4 regions of the Paenibacillus canaveralius genome follow, and region 1 is predicted to be linked to each of the others. Evidence: riboswitches for the same ligand, from Rfam matches in the RefSeq annotation. Region 1 holds a riboswitch; each other region holds the start of a gene.

Region 1 (3,314 bases):
CTCCATCGTTCCTTTATCGCCGACGGCCTCGGCGAGGACCATCAGCTGTTTGGCGGTCAGGTTTTTGTTCGCAAGACCGGGACTGACGGCGAACTCGAGAATAGCCTGCTGACGGAAAAAACCGCTCGGGGAAGCGGAAGCAGCCGGCCCGCCGGGCTCGCCCGTAACGAGACGGAGGGCTTCCTCCGCAAGCTCAAAAGCAGTCGGAGCGGCAGACCGTGCGGGTGCGGCAGGCGGACGGACCGCCACGGCAACCGCCGAGTCCTCATACTCCCCGGTAACCGCTGACGTATCGTACGCGGAGCGTGTGCCGGCCGCTTGTGTGCGGACCGGCAAATCTTCGCGGCCGTAGTCTTCGGCCGTGCCGGTCCCCTCGGCTTCCGGGCTGTATTCGCCGTATCCGTCGTCCCCGTATTCGTCCTCGTCGAAGAGGGACGGCAGACCGGTGTCCCGCGCTTCATCCGGCCGCAAAGCGGCATCGGACTGTTCCTCCGAGGCACAAGCGGATTCCTTGCCCTCCAAGGCCGGCGTGTCTTCCGCGCCGGTTTCCCCATCCTGCTCCAGAGCCCACGGCTCGGCCTCCCGCCGAAGACGCTCATGAGGACGCAGGGGCTGGATATCGCTGTCCAGCGTATACTTGCGCTGATAGCCCCGCGGCGTAATCATGAGCCCTTCATAGTTGCGGGTCGCGGAGTTGCCGATGATCACCGTGGTGAGCATGCCGATGTCATGCTCCAGCATCTCCGCAAGCGTCGTCAGCACGACGTGCTCCCTGTCGCGGTAGGCGCTTTTGACGATACCTACCGGGGTATCCGGAGAGCGGTGCTTCAGCAAAATCTGCTGCGTCTCCACGATCTGCCGTGTCCGCCTCCCGCTCCGAGGGTTGTACAGCGCAATGACGAAATCGGCGGATGCGGCCGCCTCGACTCTGCGCCGGATGAGATCCCAAGGCGTCAGGTGATCGCTGAGGCTGATCGTGCACGCGTCGTGCATCACGGGGGCTCCCAGCAGCGAAGCGCATGAGTTGATGGCCGAGATGCCGGGTACGATTTCGACCTCGACTCCCCCGTCGGGCTTCCAGCCTTTCTCGATCAGCACCTCGTACACGAGACCCGCCATGCCGTATACACCCGCATCGCCGCTCGATATGACGGCTACCTTGCGTCCGGCCTCCGCCTGTCTGACGGCTTCCTGCGCGCGGCTTACTTCCTCGGTCATGCCCGTACGCACGACCTGTTTGCCGTCGATCAGGCTGCGGATCAGATCCACGTAAGTGTTATAGCCAATAATGACTTCGCTTTCCGAAATCGCCTCGCGTGCGCGTTTTGTAATATGGGCTTCGTCTCCGGGGCCAAATCCGATGATAAGCAGTTTACCGGCCATTCCCATTCCTCCTCTTCGCTGTAAAGAAAGCTGCGGCGCTTACGCCCGGCAGCCGCTATCGTTCGATCCGGCTTTTCTACAGACAGACCTTTGTATATACACGTCGGTGCCTTCCGGCATACCCGCCGTTCCCCTTTTCATCCCGTCCGGGCCATAAAAAAAAGCATTTCCATCCTCCTTGGATAGAAATGCTTCGAACTTTCGAGCCATTCAGCGGGAAAATCCCGCATATGCTTCCAACCCGTACAGACCGCCGGTCCGCGGGCTGTCTTGTATGACCCGGGTCCGGCAAGCCGCTGCTGGCAGCGATTCAGCCGTTCTCAACACCTCCCTAAATCCTCGTAGGTTATCTAGTGTTATTCAAACAGGCAGGTCTCCTGGCTCGGAGCTTTCTTCGGCGCCTTCCCGGATAAATCCAGTGACGTTGATGCCGAAAAAATTTTTTCCCTGCAATGCGGGGAGCTCCTTACAGTGGCGGGTCCGCGTCGGTCTTTCACCGAACTTCCCGTTTTAAGCGAAACCCTGTTCTTACGGACTGTCTGATCCGTTCGAATGGGCTCCGCACCTGTTTTTACCATATTCGATTGTGTTCTGTTCATCATAACATCCGGTCAAAGAACTTGTCTATGCCGATAAAACGGTCACCTCAGCCGAGCCGATAAACCCTCGCTTCGTAAGGCCGCAGCTTGAGGACCCCGATATCTTCGCCGGAGACGGGATCGTAATTCGAAATCAGAAGCTCCGCGTCCTTCCCCTCCCCCAGCTCCTCCGGCCACGAAAACTCCGGCGTTCCGCCGAAAAAGTTCAGCACGACCAGCAGCTTCTCCCCGTCCAGCGTCCGCGTGTACGCATAAATTTCCGTGTCCAGCGGAAGCAGCAGCTTATACTCGCCGTATACGGCGACGGGGTGCTTTCTGCGAAGCGCGATCAGGCTCCGGTAATAGTGGTAGATGGAATCGGGATCGGCTGCCGCTGCGGCCGCGTTAATCTCGCGGTAGTTCCGGTTGACCTTCATCCACGGCTCCCCTGTCGTAAACCCCGCGTTAGCCGTACCGTCCCACTGCATGGGGGTGCGGGCGTTGTCCCGGCTTTTTTTCCAGATGGCCTTCATGATTTCGTCCTGGGGTTTGCCGAGCAGCTCCGCCTGCTTGTAGTAATTGATCGTTTCCACATCGCGGTAATCGCCGATCAGATCGAACGCGACATTGGTCATGCCGATTTCTTCCCCTTGAAAAATATACGGCGTCCCCTCCAGCGTCAGAAGAAACGTGGCCAGCATTTTGGCGGACTCCACCCGGTACCGGCCGTCATTTCCGAACCTCGAAACGGGGCGGGGCTGATCGTGATTGCCGAGATAGTTGGCGTTCCATCCTTTATCGTGAAGGACCGTCTGCCAGCGGCTCATCACCTTTTTCAGCTCCGGCAGGGTCCACGGCTTCGACTCCCATTTGCCCGTCCCGGCGGAAGCCGCATCCAGATTCATATGCTCGAACTGGAAAACCATGTTCAGCTCGTGGCGCTCGTCCCCCACGTATTCCAGTGCCTGCTCCGGACCGAGTCCGGACGTTTCGCCCACCGTCATGATGTCATAATCGAAAAGCACCTGGTCATGAAGCTTTTGCAGCAGCGTATGTACCTTCTCCAGATTGGAAAAAAGCTGATAAGCCTGCACGACGGGCAGATGCTTGGGATTATCGGCATCCGGCAGCCCCTGCGCTTTTACGATATGAGCGATGGCATCGAAGCGGAAACCGTCGACTCCTTTGCCGAGCCACCAATGCACCATCCGGAACAGCTCATCGACCATCGCCTCGTTCTCCCAGTTGAGGTCGGGCTGATGCTTCGAATACAGATGCATGTAATACTCGTCCGTCTCCGCGTCGTGCTCCCAAACGCTTCCGCTGAAGTAAGACTCCCAGTTGTTCGGAAAA
Region 2 (3,314 bases), 930 kb from region 1:
GGCATGCAGGAAGAACGTCGATTTGCCGGAGCCGTTATGTCCGCAAAGCGCGATTTGCTGGCCGGCCGGAAGCGTCAGACTAAGTCCGTCCAAGGCTTTAGTACCGGTGCCGGGATAGCTGTAGACGACGTCCGCCAGTTCCAGAATCGGATTCGGATTCTGATTCGGATTCATGCGAATCCCCTCCATTTCAGCCAAATCTGTGCTGCCGTCAGCATGAGGATTCCCGTCACGCCTTCGGCTTTGTAGCGCCGCGGTACGGGGATCGCTTCATAGGGGGCGAGTTCGATCCGTTCCGTGAAGCCGCGGGAAGTAAGCCCGTAGGCCAGTCCCCGGTAACGCTGCATCGTCCGGCCGAACAGATGGACGATCAGCAGCGCGGTATCCCGCAGGCCGCCCGCGAATCCCTTCTGCCCGCCCCGGCAGCGCTGGGCGGTCCGCATGGCGTGAGCCGTATCGGCCAGCAAAAAAATAAAGCGGTACATAATCAGAGTCAGCTCGATCACGATCTGAGGAACGCGGATTTTTTTCATCACTTGAAGAATTTCCAGCAAAGGCGTCGTGAACAGAACAAATTGCAGACAAGCCAGGCAGGCGGAAACCCGCATAAACAGCTCGGCTGTGCGGGTTAAAGATTCCTTCGTGACGTATACGGTCCACGGACCGGCCGTTCCGATGATCCAACCCGAAGCAAGGGCAGTCCGGGGTTCCGCATGTGCTGAGAATTCGAGCAGGAGAGCCGGGAGGCTGGCCGCGAAGAAGAGCAGGGAACCGCCGTAAACGAGCCAGTAAAGATTGGCCGGGACACGCGCGTAAAGCAGAGACCAAAGTGTCATCCATCCGAACACGGCGGCTTGAACAGGCGGTGCCCCGGCATAGGAAAGCAAAAAGAGGCAGGCGGCAAATCCGCACTTCCAGACGGGAGAGACTCCCCGGAATGCGTTGGCGTAAGAAATCGTGTCAATCCGCTTGAGCATCATGCTTTCGGTTTCGGTTTGGAAGCTCTCCCCTTATACAGGCCGATTACATATCCGATAAAACCGGCCCCGAGCGCGGCCTGCAGCGCGAAAAGCATGCTTTCGGTTTCAGCCGGAGGTTCCATCAGCGATGCGAACCAAGGCTCGTAATCGGGAGCGATTTCTTGAATCGCTTCTTCCGCGGCCCCGTCGGCTCCACCGAACTCTCCTTGGACGAAAACGAGCGGCAGGACGGCAAGGAGGACGACTGCGGCCAGAATCCACACATTCTTTTTCCACGTTTTCATGAACGGTCAGCTCCTTTCAAATTTCGCTGCAGAGCGGAAATTTCATGCGGCGTATAGGCCTGCAGCCAGCTCAGAACCAGTACGGTCAGCAGTCCTTCGCTAATCGCGAGCGGAATCTGAGTAACGGCGAAGATTCCCGCAAATTTGGCAAAAGACGCGAGGATGCCGCCTTCAGCCGCGGGGAATGCCACCGCAAGCTGTACGGAAGTGACCAGATAGGTGGTCAGGTCGGCAAGCGCGGCGCCCGTAAAGACGGAGAGCTTCTGTCTGCCCGTCGATTTGATCATGAGCTTGTACACGGCATAGCCGACGAAAGGGCCCGCTACGGCCATCGAGAATGCGTTGGCGCCCAGTGTCGTAAGACCGCCGTGGGCGAGCAGGAGGGCTTGGAAGAGAAGGACGACGGAGCCGAGCACGCTCATGGGCAGCGGTCCGAACAGGATAGCTCCGAGTCCGGTGCCCGTCGGGTGGGAGCTGCTCCCCGTAACGGAAGGAATTTTCAGGGCGGACAAGACGAATGTAAAGGCGCCGGCCAGGCCGAGCATAAGCTTAAGCTCCGGCGTTTCTTTCGTAATCCGGACCAGAGCGCGGACGCCCAGGATGAAGAAAGGCAGGAAGACGACCCACCAGAATAAGGCCCAGAAGGGCGGCAAAAAGCCCTCCATGATATGCATGGCGTAAGCCGATTCGGGCTCGTTTATCAGGAAAAAGCAGACGAATCCGGCTATGAGCAGGAAAGACGCCAGGGGTTTACGGATGTTCATCGGAAATCCTCCTTTATGATGGGGGCCGCCTTAATGGGCGGTGATGCGGCAGCAGGGGTTCTTGCCCCTGCCGCGTTTTCGGACGCTGATTGTTTACACCGGCGGTCAGGCTGCCGGCTCCGCAAGCTCTTTCCGGTGATTCCGATCCGGCGGTTTCCGGTCCATTTTTCCGCACACAAAAAAAGACATCTTTCCCTTCGTAGGGGAACACGATGCCTTATGCACGCAACAAAAAAAGTTTGCGATCTCAAACACCTCCCTATTCCTCGTAGGTCGTATCAGTGCTGTCAAAACAGGCAGGTCTCCTGGCTCGGGGCTTCCATACCGGCGCCTTCCCGGAACGTTCTGGTTCCAGTGGCTTCTTGCCGGATGTGAATGAGAGTGTTTCCCCTTACAGTGGCGGGACCGCGACGGCATTTCACCGTTCTTCCCTTTTAAATTTTAGAGTGTCTCTAAAATACCCGTTTCCACAAATATGCGGTTTTCCGTGATAATACTACAGGATGTCCCAGACCTTGTCAATCGCGGAAAAGGCAAGATTTTCAAGGCCGGAACGCTGCGGAGAGCGGCTTCGCCAGGCTGTTTTTCCGCGGGATTTGAAATCGCTGTCTTTTAATCGGGCAAAAGAAAAACGAGAGGGGGTAGGCCCGCCCTCTCGCGTATAAGCATTTCTATAAAATTGGATCAAAGTCCGAGCGCCAAAATGGTCGGGCTTATAGAACGAAAATGCCGATCACGCCGGTTAAGATGCCCGTCAGGGCGACCATACCGGCCGTGAACCAGAGCACACGCGCGGGAAAAGCCTTGCGCACCATAATCAGGGAAGGCAGGCTGACGGCGGGCAGCGTCATTATAAGCGCGGCTGCCGGTCCCGTGCCGAGCCCCAGGGCCATCATCGTTTTGGCGATCGGAATTTCCGCGGCGGTCGGGATGACGAACAGGGTGCCGGCCAAAGCCAATCCGATCAAAGCGGCAAGGCTGTTGCCGATCGCGGGGTCAAGAGCCGGGAACAGCCAGGCGCGAAGGGCGCCGAGAATAAACACGGCGATGAAGTAGACGGGCACTACGGTCCAGAACATCGTCCAGAGCGCTTTCAGCCAGCGGACGGCCAATGGACCGGATTGCGGCTGCACAGCCTGTGTTTGTGGAAGCTCGCCTGTCACGGCATCATCCTGCTTAACGAGGCGTTCCGCCCAGTAAGAGACGCCGAACACGAGCACGATTCCCGCGGCAATTCTCAGGATGGCGAATTTCCAGCCGAGCACGAAGCCCATGAAGATGATCGT
Region 3 (3,314 bases), 1.2 Mb from region 1:
TCCGGAAAGCCGTGTAGGTGGCCGCATAAACGACCGGGTTGACGATGGGCCCCACAAGTATGACGACCACGCCTATGTACAAGGGCATTCCCTTGTTGATCAGCCGGCGGACGACCGGAATCATGCCGCATTCGCAGATCGGAAACAAAATGCCGAGCAGGCAGGCGAACACGAGTCCGAGAAAGGGATTCCGGGGGATCGCTTTACGGATCCAGGTTTCGGGGATGTAGACCTGCATGAACGAGGACAGCACCACACCCAGCATAATAAAAGGAACCGCTTCGAGCACGATGCCGATGAACATCGTTTTGAACAGCCCGATGACCGAGGGGTCCGGCAAAACCATTATCCCTTTTCGCATGGCTTGCCAGATCAGTACGGCCAGGAAACTTCCCCCTGCGAGAACGATCAGGTTTCTTTTCCTCATCCTTCTGTTTGTTCCGTCAACATGCACGTTCTTCCCTCCTGTTTGCGGCAGTTCCTTTATTTTAATCGTAATCATTACGTTTTTCAACAAGAAAGACTTCTCCCTCAACCGATTCCTCTTGTTCATCTCTATGCGGGCCTGTTGGAATTTATGACAAGCCTTTCCCTTGTCCAGTGGTAAAGCCACAAAAAATCCCGGCACGCCAAATCGCGTTACCGGGCAAATGCTTAAACGGGGCTGATTTTAAACCTGGACGACCCGTTTCACTTCCGTGGACAGGTCCGCAGGCTCCAGCCGTTTCTCCGGCTTCCAGTAAAGGAGAGCCGCTTTGAAATTGTGGGGGTATATCAGCTTGCCGTCGGCTTCACGCACGTACGCATACAGCAGCCGGACTGCCTCCTTCCGGTCGTAGTCCTTATCCAGAATCATGCTCAGGTTGTCCTTCAGCAAATCCTCTTCCGTGTCATACGCGTATGTTTTGTGCAGGTTGACGATTTTACAGTTTGCATCGATTCCAAGTTCATAAAGCAGATTCTGCAAATGAATATAATCTCTGCGTTGAAACTTGATTCTGCAGCCCAACTGCTCCGCGATGTCTTTGTAATGCGGTCTTTCCGGACCGCTTACCATCCCCGCGATTCCAAGACGCTTCGCCGTGTTGTTAATGTGCAGAAGCGCACGGTCGATCTCCTGCATCCGGTAATAGCAGTTGACACCGAATACAACGTCGGCCGGCTCCACCACGGGAAGCTCCTCCCACTTGGCGTGCACAAAGTTTACGTGATTCCACCCCTTCCGCTCCGCTGCCGCCTTCAAGAAAGCAAGCACGCTCTCGGAGCTGTCGACGCACGTAAGGGAACCCGCTTTTTCGGCCGCTTCGAACGTATAGTTACCCCAGCCGGGCCCGATTTCCAGCACGTCCTCACCGGGATCGATAAAAGAGATAAGCTCCTTTCGCAGATTGGCGACCCAGGAATCCACGCCCGTTTCTTCTTTCTTTTTCATAAAAGCGTTCCAGAATCCTTCTTCCTTGACGTCATCCGTCATCCTTACGGGAAGATTTCCGTCCCAGTCTTTCATCCCCTCCTGCCAGAGGGATTTGTAATTCGTATTTAGTTTGACTCCGTAATACATCTCTTTTCCTCCCCATAGGTGGTAAATAGTCGGTTCCGGCTGCCTTTTTTCTTACGCGCATTGATTACTGTCATGACGGGGAGCGGATTTCATTTATCCGCAAATAAAAAAACATCCCCCCGGAGGCAGGATGTTCGGTTCGTCGCATAAAGGCGTGCGGGTCCTTTCCACAACAGATGGAAGCAGAAAGACCCTGGCGATTAGGGAGAACATTCGCATCAACGCCATCCTATATCCGCGTAGGAATGAAGTTACCGGTAAACAGGCAGGTCTCCTGACTCGGGAAACTCCTGCGCGCCTTCCCGGTTTACCCAGTGGCATATTGCGCTTCAGCCGGGGGATATCCCCCTTCTCCCTTACAGTGGCGGGACCGTGCCGGAATTGCACCGGACTTCCCTTTTAATCCGTTCCCTCTCCTTGGAGAATGAACCGGAACCTGTTTGATAAAGAATGTTTGTTATTCAATTGTCTTAAGATACGCAGCATGCCAAACAACTTCACGGTTAATAGTAGTTGAAATCCCGCGTTTTGGCAAATGAGCGGAGCAAACGTGCAGGCAGGTGTACCGGTAAGGCGGGACCTCCAAGCTTCGGACTATGGAGGGGAGCCGCGAAGGTTATCCCTCTTCAATAATCAGGTTTATTTGATTAATAAAATCTTTTGCCAAACCAAGCTGTTTATATGCAAATTCCAAATCTCCGTTGCCTGAAAGCGCGAAATCCAAGTTACCTAAAGTGGACATAAGTATGCGTGCGGTAACAGCAAATCCAAAAGCTTGCTTATCGGCCTGATTATTTATCCGACTCCAGATATATTGAAAGGTTGGCTCCTGTATTCCATTGAATAAGGCAAGATTGCTTACATATGAAGCCAAATCCCAGTATGCGGGCATCAACGACAAATCTTCAAAGTCCGACCAGATCCAGCCTTCAGGACTCGGTAATAAGTTTCTTGAATGAGCATCTCCATGAGACGGTATTAGCAAACTTGTTTCGAGACGCATCTCTCTATCAATCGCGAAGAACAGATTTAGCAACTTTTGTATGCGCCTATCCGGATGTTTAATTAATCTAAAAGCCGATTGACATGTCCGCTCCCAAACACCAAGCACAGGAATCTCGTCGCTAAAATCTTTCAATGCCAGTGAAAGTCTATTAACCAATTCAACCGCTTCGCTTGGCGAAGGGCGTTGCAGGTCTGTAGGGGGAACATACTTCCAAAGCGTCATCCATGTGCCGTCAATATCGTATGGTCCCGCATCCGTAAGGTCAGTTGGCCATCGTACCGGCACCCCCTTTGAATGGAGATGACGTACGGCTCTTAATTCACGAACCAGTACCTTGTAAGCGTACTCTGCATGATCTCTTGAAAGCACAGTGGCTATTCGAGCCACAATCGGATACGGGGCCAAATGAACGACCAGGTTCCCGCCATTCCCAAGCTCGAGAGGAGTAATGTCCTTTAATCCGGCTTTTTCTGCTAGTACAACCGTTTTTGAAATAAGACTGTTATTATTCGGCACTCCGGGAGCTCCTTAATTAAGTATAAAATCATCTTAACATCGTTGTCGTGTCCCCGATAGGCATGAATTAGTTAACAATCAACTATCCCCCTGAACTCCTGTCCAAAGTGTTCGAACGGATGTAGGCAGAGGCGCGTATGCCGCTTACGACTTGTAGAAACTGCTGGAAAATGATGCGGCCAACGCTTTGGACGCCCTCTCTCTCGAATAAAGCAAAAAAGACCGCCATGG
Region 4 (3,314 bases), 1.8 Mb from region 1:
CGATTTTTTTGCGTGAAGGATACTGGTAGAAGAATCTTGCCCTCAGCAGAATGGGAACAAAGCCGGCCGCATAGAGAATGACGTCCGAAACGCCGAAAGACGGGAACATGACCCCATGAAAAATGAGCATCATCCCGAGCGCCGTAAACCCGCCGTAGTACCCTCCGTACATAAAAGCGAGCAGAAGAGGAACGCCTCTTAAATCCCAATAAAAATCGGGAACGAGGTACATGACCGGATAACTTATGCTGAAAATGCCGGAAAATCCCATCAGGATTCCCATCAGAAACCGGTTCCGGATTTTTTCTCTTTTGTAAAATCGGGTTAGCATAAAAATCTGATAAATATGAGGAGGAAATGTCATGATGAACAAATGGACAAGGATATCTTTCACGGGCCGCACTCTCTTTCTGAAAGAAAAAAGAACTCAGATTCCTATTATGGAGTTCTCTGGCAGATAATGCAATAAATAATGATGCCGCCCGGGCGGAAAATCATCAAATATTGGTGAACATGGAGGATTATTTCACCAAGTTGTTGAATCTTTTCAGAACAAGCCGGAGGTGTTGAGAATGAAAATACTCGTCAGCCAGCCTAAGCTGGAGCGGAATCTGCACGGCGAACCGCTGTTCATCTCGAAATGCGATGTACGCAGCCGTATCGTGAATCTGCGCACCAAAGAAATCACGGTTTGCGAGGATGCCGTAAAGGAGGATATCTCATGAAAACCGACAGAGAAGCTTTAAAACCTGAAGTGGAGGCGTATCTCAACCGGATCGGTTACGAAGGGCCGCTGGATGGCAGTCAGGAAGCGCTTGCCAGGCTGCAGGAGCTCCACCTGCACACCGTTCCGTATGAAAATCTGGATATTCTGAACGGTGTTCCGCTGTCACTGGACATAAAACATTTATGCCACAAAATCGTCGAGCGGCGGCGGGGCGGCTACTGCTTCGAGCTGAACGCCCTGTTCGGCTGGCTGCTGCGCCAGCTCGGTTACCCCGTGACCGATTATGTCGCCCGGTTCTGGCGGGACGAGACGGAGCTGCCGCCAAAACGCCGCCATCACGTGCTGAAAGTGGAAGCGGAAGGAGTCAGCTACTTATGCGACGTTGGCGTCGGGGGCATAGTGCCGAGAAGACCCGTCCGTCTTGCCGAGAAGGTGGAGCAGCGGCAGGGCGAGGAGCAATACGTCATGGAACGGGACCCCGTATTCGGCTGGGTGCTTTCCGAGAAGCACCATGGAAGCTGGAGACGCATCTACTCGTTCACCGAAGAGCCTCAACTGCCCAAAGATTTTGTCATGGCCAGTTTTTGGTGCGAGCACAGCCCGGACTCCATTTTCACAAAAAATGCGATGGTAGCCATCCGGACCCGGGAAGGACGAAATTCGGTGTCGGGCAAGGAGTTCAAGCTTTTCACCTCCGAAGGCGTGCAGACGTTCATCCCTGAAAACGATGCCGCCTACAAGGAAGCTCTGCTGACCCATTTCGGCATTCCGGCGGAATAAAGCTTGCATAAACATGCCGCGTTGTGTATAGTCATTTCTAAGTTAACCAATTGAATATGTTGGGAATAGGTGCCCAGCCCCTCGGGGGAACTGGAGCTTAAAAGGGAAGTCCGGTGAAAAACCGGCGCGGTCCCGCCACTGTAACAGAGGAGTCAAGGCGAACATGCCACTGGTCTTAGACCGGGAAGGCAGCCGAAGATGATGATTCTGGAGCCAGGAGACCTGCCTGTTCTGACAGCACTGCTTTACCTACGGGAGATAGGGAGGTGTTAAAGTACGGGCCGCTGTATATACAAACAGAGGGCGTCTTTATCCTTGTCTGCTTCGGGATAATGACGTCCTTTTTTTATTTGATCAGTTAAAAAAGCAACGAAACAGAGAACTTATGCAAACATCCAATTCAAGCGACTATCAGGAGGTCAAGATCATGAACGCATTGACAAGCAGCAGTTTGGGATACCCGAGGATCGGAGCGGGACGTGAATGGAAGAAGGCGCTGGAGTCTTACTGGGCCGGCAAAATCGGCGAAGAGGAGCTGACGGGGAAGCTGGCGGAAATCCGTTTGGGAATTTTGCGCAATCAGCGGGAAAAGGGTATCGGGCTTATCGCGGTCAACGATTTTACGGGATACGACCATGTGCTGGATACGGCCGTGATGTTCGGCATCGTACCCGACCGGTTCGCTTACGAGGGCGGTGAAGTATCTCTGCGCACCTACTACGCGATGGCGAGAGGGGAAGAGGGAGCGGCCGCGTGCGAAATGACGAAGTGGTTCAACACCAACTATCATTATATCGTGCCGGAACTTCAAGGCGCCGAGCCGAAGCTGGTCGAGAACAAGCCTCTTAAAGCTTATCGCGAAGCGAAGGAGACGCTCGGAATCGAGGGCAAGCCCGTTCTGCTCGGACTGTTTACGTTTCTGAAATTGTCCAAAGGATATGTGGATACGGAAACCGATGCCTGGATCGACCGGCTGCTTCCGCTGTACGGCCAAGTGCTGAAAGAGCTGGAGCGCGAAGGCGCCGAATGGGTGCAGATCGACGAACCGGTGCTGTCGACTAACGTAAGCGCCGGCGATATGGAACGGATCGAGCGGATCTACAAAGCTTTGACCGAGGCGGCTCCGGGGCTGAACATTATGCTCCAGACCTACTTCGAATCCGTGGAACATTACGACAGGGTCGTACGGCTGCCCGTAAGCGGGATCGGGCTTGATTTCGTGCACGGCGGCGAGAAGACACTGAAACTTCTGAAGAGCGAAGGATTTCCCGACAGCAAAGTTTTGGGAGCGGGTATAGTGGACGGCCGCAATATTTGGCGTTCCGATCTGAAGGAGAAGCTGAATACGCTTCAAGACATTTTAGCCGTCGTTCCCGAGGAACGGGTGATCGTCCAGACGTCCTGCAGCCTGCTGCATGTGCCGGTGTCCACCGTTCACGAAGACAAGCTGGAACCGGTGCTGAGAGACGCTCTTGCCTTCGCGGACGAGAAGCTGGAGGAAATCGTTCTGCTGGCGAAAGCGGCGGTATCCCCGGCGGCGGAAACCGACGAAGCGCTGCGGCAGAATGAACAAGCGCTTGCCGCCCTCCGGTCATCCGAAGCCCGCGGCAACAAAGACGTGCAGGCGGCCGCTTTGCGGCTTCAGAAGGTACCGGCGGCGCGCGGCGCGGCCTTCGGCGAGCGCCGGGCTCTGCAGCGTGAAAAGTGGAAGCTGCCTTTTCTGCCGACGACGACGATCGGAAGCTTTCCGCAGACGGCGGAAGTGAGACAGGCTCGGTCCAAATGGAGAAAAGCGGAATGGACGGAC

Evidence for each region. Region 1 has a riboswitch for cobalamin ahead of cobJ (precorrin-3B C(17)-methyltransferase). Riboswitches for the same ligand answer to the same signal wherever they lie in the genome.
Region 2: linked by a shared signal. The riboswitch ahead of ABC395_RS25010 (energy-coupling factor ABC transporter permease) and the one ahead of cobJ (precorrin-3B C(17)-methyltransferase) in region 1 are both predicted to bind cobalamin.
Region 3: linked by a shared signal. The riboswitch ahead of ABC395_RS14985 (class I SAM-dependent methyltransferase) and the one ahead of cobJ (precorrin-3B C(17)-methyltransferase) in region 1 are both predicted to bind cobalamin.
Region 4: linked by a shared signal. The riboswitch ahead of metE (5-methyltetrahydropteroyltriglutamate--homocysteine S-methyltransferase) and the one ahead of cobJ (precorrin-3B C(17)-methyltransferase) in region 1 are both predicted to bind cobalamin.

The regions. Positions count from the first base shown of each region.
Region 1 covers NZ_JBDFMM010000001.1:4,593,775-4,597,088, forward strand. Annotated here, with positions in the region: gene cobJ (precorrin-3B C(17)-methyltransferase) at 1-1,383, opposite strand, end outside; cobalamin riboswitch at 1,734-1,937, opposite strand; gene ABC395_RS20775 (glycoside hydrolase family 13 protein) at 2,030-3,314, opposite strand, start outside.
Region 2 covers NZ_JBDFMM010000001.1:5,522,432-5,525,745, reverse strand. Annotated here, with positions in the region: gene ABC395_RS25025 (energy-coupling factor ABC transporter ATP-binding protein) at 1-174, opposite strand, end outside; gene cbiQ (cobalt ECF transporter T component CbiQ) at 171-980, opposite strand; gene ABC395_RS25015 (energy-coupling factor ABC transporter substrate-binding protein) at 977-1,264, opposite strand; gene ABC395_RS25010 (energy-coupling factor ABC transporter permease) at 1,261-2,028, opposite strand; cobalamin riboswitch at 2,307-2,508, opposite strand; gene ABC395_RS25005 (permease) at 2,742-3,314, opposite strand, start outside.
Region 3 covers NZ_JBDFMM010000001.1:3,344,969-3,348,282, forward strand. Annotated here, with positions in the region: gene ABC395_RS14980 (permease) at 1-517, opposite strand, end outside; gene ABC395_RS14985 (class I SAM-dependent methyltransferase) at 671-1,561, opposite strand; cobalamin riboswitch at 1,809-2,016, opposite strand; gene ABC395_RS14990 (aminoglycoside phosphotransferase family protein) at 2,178-3,083, opposite strand.
Region 4 covers NZ_JBDFMM010000001.1:2,754,799-2,758,112, forward strand. Annotated here, with positions in the region: gene ABC395_RS12675 (ATP-binding protein) at 1-394, opposite strand, end outside; gene ABC395_RS12680 (hypothetical protein) at 573-725, shown strand; gene ABC395_RS12685 (arylamine N-acetyltransferase family protein) at 722-1,507, shown strand; cobalamin riboswitch at 1,558-1,751, shown strand; gene metE (5-methyltetrahydropteroyltriglutamate--homocysteine S-methyltransferase) at 1,935-3,314, shown strand, end outside.